DNA from 2 places in the Blautia sp. CGZ-1-C1 genome. Region 2 is predicted to be linked to the other one. Evidence: riboswitches for the same ligand, from Rfam matches in the RefSeq annotation. Region 2 holds a riboswitch; the other holds the start of a gene.

Region 1 (3,300 bases), on a different contig from region 2:
TAATGGGTGGTCCTGCTCCGATCATATATCAGAAGTTGGGATTGAATCCGCAGGTAGATTACCGTTCCTCTGCGATTGGAATCATGAATATGACACCGCCGGAATCTGCTGTGATCGCATCAGATATTGCAGTCAAGAGTGGAAATGTTTATCTGGGATTTGCAGACCGTTTTACAGGTACGCTGATTATTACAGGAGAGATTTCTGATGTAATGTCAGCAATGACAGAGGTTGTGGATTATTTCAGAGATACATTAGGCTATGTAGTCTGTGACATTACCAAGAGATAGGAAGTGCTTTGATGGCAGGGATGACGACAAAAGAATTATTGGAGAAGCTTTATCATGAGGACTATGAGAAGCTGAAAGGAAAGAAACTTCGCATGACCAGAGTGAGAGTTCCTGGCAAGGAAGTATGTCTGGCACATGTGATCAATCCATCTCAGAGTTGTATCTATCAGAATCTGGGACTTCATATAGGAGTCCATGAAGGAGAGGACCATACAGGGGAGGCGATAGGAATGATTCGCTTTACACCCTGGGAAGCAGTAGTTGTAGCGGCTGATGTAGCAGTAAAAAGTGCCAATGTAGAGATTGGCTTTATGGATCGTTTCAGTGGTTCACTGATTCTTACCGGAGGGCTGACAGAGGTTCAGACGGCAGTAGAAGAAGTCGTGAGATTTTTTAAAGAGGTATTAAAGTTTAAAACCTGTGCGATTCACAGAAGCTAGCACAGCCTATATTGGGAGAGCTGAAAGGAAAGAATACAAAATATGAAGAAGATATTTTTGATGGGCAGAAGCGAGGCTGGGAAAACTTCGCTTACGCAGGCTTTGAAAGGAGAAAAACTTCATTACATAAAAACACAGTATACAAATACGAACGATGATACGATTGATTCTCCAGGTGAGTATGCGGAATCTAAACATTTCAGTGTCGGGCTTGCATGCTTTTCATTTGAGGCAGATGTGATCGCTATGGTGCAGTCGGCAGATGAGCCTTTCAGCCTTTTTGGATATGGAAGTAATTCGTTTATTCTCAGACCACTGATTGGGATTATAACAAAGATAGATTCTCCATATGCAAATGTACCGATGGTACGACAGTGGATGATTAATGCAGGATGTGAACGTATTTTTCTGGTAAATAATGTTACCGGAGAAGGAATCGATGAGCTGAAGGAATATCTGGAGGAAGACCTTCCGCAGATTAGTCTGGAAGAAGCGAAATACAGACAGAGCCTGGGTTTAAATGAATGGGAACCCTTGCCAGAGAATTAAATATTATTTACTTCATAAGTTGCCAGAGTAGGATGGAAGTAATTCGTCATTAGAATAAGGATAAACGAAGAAATATAAAATTATATTGATAAATAGTTGACATTCTCATTACAAAATGTTACTATACAGTCAGTATAATTCCATACAGAACATATTAAGTGCTGATACTGTTTAAGAAACAGTACAGAAAGAGGGAATCAGGTGAGAAACCTGAGCGATCCGGTCACTGTAACAGAGGAGCAAATCTCAGAATGTCCATTGTGCCATAGCATGAGAAGGAGAGAGGAGCGATGAGCCTGGAGCCAGGAAACCTGCTTGGTATGGCGAGGTTAAACTTCCGTGTAAAGTGTAACAACCAACTCCGTTGAATCCGCAGCTTCGGAGTGTTGTCTGCTTTTATTTGAAGGCAGACATTTTTTATGGAATGCGCCTGTTCTTTATGAATTATACATGATTAAATGGCAGGCGATACTACTTCGGATTTATTCGTTCCCTCCGCGCACTCATGAACGGATTTTTTTCTACCCCGGGGTAGCATCGCTCCCTCTTATAATTACGTAATTTAAGAAATGCTGTAATGAATTTTTGATACTTTGTTATGCGAAGAGTGATTGATGATTCATTAGAGTATTTTTTTATATTATGAGAAAGAAGGAAAAAGAAATGGAGAAACCTTATTGGGAGGGAAAAGAGTATTCTTATTTCAGCCATAAAAAATGCGAGTATTTTCCATGCCATAAGAATGCAGATCCGGATGATTTTAACTGTCTGTTCTGCTATTGTCCACTATATGCGCTGGGAGATAAATGCGGAGGGAATTTTCGATATACAGAGAATGGGATAAAGGATTGCACAAATTGTATGCTTCCACATAAAAGAAAAAGTTATGGTTATATTACGGGAAAATATCAGGAACTGTCGACGCTGATGAAGAAAATAAGAGAAAATGAGCAGACAGAGACCAAAATACCTCGAGGAATAAAATAAATTTGTGTGAAAAGCGGGAATGTGTCAGATTAGCCCAGATAAACGGGAACGATTTTTATTGTAATATACAATTAAGTTTGTTAGAATAAATACAACAAAAGAGAAGATCTGAAATGAAATAATACAGTTGTTGGAACAACCGGCAGCTAATATCTTCTTAAATATCAAAAACTTGAACGGATTTTTGTGTAAATTATTTTACATACACTCATGCACCGTTCGCACACTTTTCACCTGAACAAAAGAGAATGCGGCACAGGCATTTGACATCTTTTCCTGCCGGTATTTTTTCTGACTGGCAGAACCGGACATTTCTATTTTCTATATGTTTCCTCCTTGAAGCAAGAGTTCCATTGCCGAGGAAAAATTTTTTGGAATTTTATGCATGATTTGTATAGAGGATAAGAGGAGGAGTTCTTTTACTGTTATTAACAGAAGAAAAATAGATTGTAAAGATACAAGGTTGGAAGATATATTTGCTACATAGAACCGCCGGAAAGCATGAAGTTGCTATCTGGCGGTTTTGGTGTAACAGTAAATTTTACAAAGCAGGATTCTATATTGAAAAATGAAATTAAAAATGATACAATGCTATTATCTTTGAACATGGAGGAATTATCAGACATATGAAAAAAAGAACTACTGCTATACGTGTGCTATCGGCTTTTTTGACATCTGCCATGATTTGCGGTTCGATACCTGTAAAAGGTCAGGAGATGTTTGGAACTGGTATATATCAGGAAACGGAAGCAGAGGATATAGAAGAATTTCAGGATTCTCAGACAAATGATTTTGAGACAAATACGGAATCAGATACGGAATCAGATACAGAAGTATTTTCGTCTGACGATACAGAACAGGATTTCCAGGATGGGGAGACGTCGCAGGAGAATACAGAGGGAATCCGATATATCAAAGGACGACCGTTAACAGAAGAGGAGAAAGAAGAGCAATTAGAACCGTTTAAAAATCTGACATTACTAGATCCGGGACCAGAGGTGGAAAGTGATCTGACATCTGTTTATGCTGCCTAT
Region 2 (3,300 bases):
AAACGGATCATTCAGACCAAGTTCCTCGCGTGTCTCCTGAACCATTTCTTCAGTAGGCATTACACCGGTTGCCGTGTACATGTTTCGTACAGGGTCACCTGGTGACATAAAGGTCAGTGCAAATGTAATAAAGCTGATACCGATCAATACGATCACAATCTGTAATAAACGCTTGATTATTTGCTTTTTACTCAAAAAAGACACCTCTTTTTATTTCTGTTTGTAACTATTCAGTAACTTCACAATTCGCAGACTTTTCTTATTCTGCAGGAGTAATTTCTGTTGACAGCCAGTAGTAATCTGCTGTATGGATATGTGCAGAACCAACTTTCTTACTGTAGATCATAGACGAGTTGTAGTATCCATCAATCAGAACCGCTGCATCATCTACCAGGATCTGCTGCATCTGGAAGATCAGATCTTTTCTCTTTTCCGGATCCATTTCACCTTTTAATTCTTCATATAACTTATCATAGTCCGGGTTGGAGTATGCGCAGTAGCTGGTATCAGTTGCCCAGTTAGCCATATATGCCAGAGGATCTCCGGTACCAACAGTGATCCAGTTATTGTTATTAAAGTCATAATCCAGTGCTGCAAGTTTACTCCACTGATCATCTGAGCTTCCGTATTCAGGAACAACACCGATGCCGATTTCTGCAAGATACTGTGCGTGAGCATCTGCAAAGTCATTCAGAAGACGGTTTTCATAAGAAATATATCTAAGGTTGATATTCTGGCCATCCAGTTCACGGATTCCATCTCCATCTGTGTCAACGATTCCTGCATCATCCAGAATCTGTTTTGCTTTTTCCGGATCATAGGTATATGGATTCTCAAGTTTGTCGTAATCATAGTTCAGAGTAGATGGCAGTACGGAAAATCCTGGTGTATAAAGTCCACCGATTGTTCTGGAATTACAGATTGTATCATAGTCAATTGCCATCAGGATTGCCTGACGAAGTGTTTTGTTTCCAAGAACACCATCAAAGTTCATCCATGCAAATCCGCAGCGTACACCGGATGCAATATCAACAGTAAAGTCATCACTGTCCTGGAAATCCTGAATATCTGCTACATTTGTGATATTCTCAACCAAGTCTACCTGACCACTCTGGAGAGCCATTGTTTTTGCGGAGTTATCTCCCATGAACAGCAGATTGATCTTATCGTATGGAACATCTTCACGATAATACTCATTTGCAGCTAATGTATAACCAACACCTACACCATTGAATTCTTCAATCTTGTATGGACCTGTTCCAATAATTCCATTATCGTAGTTTTCAATATGTTCTACATCTGTGATTCCCATAGTTGGGTGGCAGAGCTGTCCTACAAGGTTTGCATATGGTTTGCTTGTTTTGATGTTAATAGTATTTGCATCATCATCTACAGTAACTTCTGCTTCAAATTCCAGATATTTCTCCGGTTTGGCAGATCCGGAAGGTCCTACCTCTTTCATGTGATCAAAATACTCTTTTACCTTTGTCGGAGTTAAATCACATCCGTCAGAGAATTTAATTCCGTCTTTCAGCTTGATCGTCCATTCTGTATGCTCGTCATTTACTTCATAACTCTCAGCAAGCCACGGGATAACTTCCATATTGTCATCGAATTTAAATAATGCTTCAGCAATACCATATCTCATAGCATTCCATCCACTGTTTTCATCATTTGCACTGTTTACACATCCATCTGTGTACATCTGACATCCGAAGTTTAAAACCTTCTCATCACCCTTCGCCTGTACAGTAACTCCCATTAATAATGCAACTGTTGTTGCCGCTGCTAACACAAGTAATTCTCTTTTTGTTTTTTTCATCCTTTACTTCCTTTCTTTTTTTGTTTCTTCGTTGTTTTTCTTCCTTCTCATACTGTCCATTCCTGTGATTTTGAACGAAAAAAAAGACAGATGCTCCCACATCCGTCACGAAATCTTACCATTAAAGAATCAAACATATATATGCAACACATGAAGTTGTAACTCTTAATCAGGATTTCTCGTCGTCCGCAAGAATCTCTTTTACCAGAAATAAGCAGGTCTCCTGACTTAAGCTTACCCATTTTCAACACCTTCCCAGAAAAATATCTTCCAGTGGCATTCAGCTGAAAACCAACTATCACAGTGACGGGATCGTACCGGATTTACACCGGTTTCCCTTTTAATCAGACCAGCAGGACGCTTCTGCTGGTCTGAACTTATCTCTAAAATCATTAAATGACCGTATGAATACTCATCTATCATAACATACCATCATGTATACGTCAATTATTTTAGACTCTTATTTTCTATCTATTTTTCCGTAAATTTCCGGAATTTCTCAAAATTTGTTTCCGGTGTATAGGATTTCAGAACTTCCATCATGTCCTCTACACTATATGTATTATCATACATTCCAATAGATAACGCATACTGCTTATTAAACTCATCTACTGAATCCGCTGTCCAGAATGACTGCTGCAGCCGGAAAGCACTTCCATCTTCACGGTAATCTTCTGCAAAGCCTTCCAGAGCATTTTTCATGGCAACAAATGATGGTGCAACGATAGCACCGTATTTTCCTACAAGATAGTCGATTCTTTCCTTGCCGTTATATCCCTTTTTATTAAACATTTCGTATGTATCTTCTGTAAAACAGTCAATGGAACCCAACAATACATCTGTACTGTTCTCTTCTTCATAAGCATCAATTATCTTGATAAAATCACTTGCGCTCACTACACTCAGAATAACATTATACTCTCCTGTATTCAGCGAATCAGCCAGCTTTTCATCCAGGTGATCTTTTGGATACCCCGGAACCAGAGTAATCTTAATGTCACTGCCTGTTTCAATTTCTTCAGTATCCTGCGTATTCACCAGTTCTTCTACAGACTTCTCATATGACAGGCCATATGCTTCCTGAAGCTTATTCAGAATACCAATCGTTCTCAGACGATGCATCTCATTACCGATAGCAGATCCTCCACATGCTATTATGTAATGATTCTGGTTATTCTGATCCTCTGAAACAAAATACTCCGCCATATTGGCAGCCGCATCCATTTCTGTTTCAACAGATGTTCCTATTGTTCCCAGAAAATAAGGATTATCCTTTACTTTCTCATACATTTCATCACTGATCGTTCCTGAGCCACGTACATAATACATACCATATTCTTCACATACCGGAAGAACTTCTTCAAGATCTGAGGAAAGGAAAGAAATAATTCCCTTTACATTTCTTTCATGAAGCTCGTTGATAAAGCTGATTTCTTCTTCTGCTGTACTTATACTGGAAGAATATAAAAACTCGACAT

The links. Region 2 has a riboswitch for cobalamin ahead of AC058W_RS08720 (ABC transporter substrate-binding protein). Riboswitches for the same ligand answer to the same signal wherever they lie in the genome.
Region 1: another riboswitch for cobalamin. It lies ahead of AC058W_RS11515 (cysteine-rich small domain-containing protein); the one in region 2 lies ahead of AC058W_RS08720 (ABC transporter substrate-binding protein).

Annotation. Positions count from the first base shown of each region.
Region 1 is NZ_JBWLUT010000119.1:47,567-50,866, reverse strand. It holds gene AC058W_RS11530 (BMC domain-containing protein) at 1-290, shown strand, start outside; gene AC058W_RS11525 (BMC domain-containing protein) at 302-730, shown strand; gene AC058W_RS11520 (EutP/PduV family microcompartment system protein) at 773-1,279, shown strand; cobalamin riboswitch at 1,419-1,612, shown strand; gene AC058W_RS11515 (cysteine-rich small domain-containing protein) at 1,943-2,266, shown strand; gene AC058W_RS11510 (C1 family peptidase) at 2,893-3,300, shown strand, end outside.
Region 2 is NZ_JBWLUT010000099.1:5,551-8,850, reverse strand. It holds gene nikB (nickel ABC transporter permease) at 1-204, opposite strand, end outside; gene AC058W_RS08720 (ABC transporter substrate-binding protein) at 260-1,822, opposite strand; cobalamin riboswitch at 2,019-2,218, opposite strand; gene AC058W_RS08715 (hypothetical protein) at 2,294-3,300, opposite strand, start outside.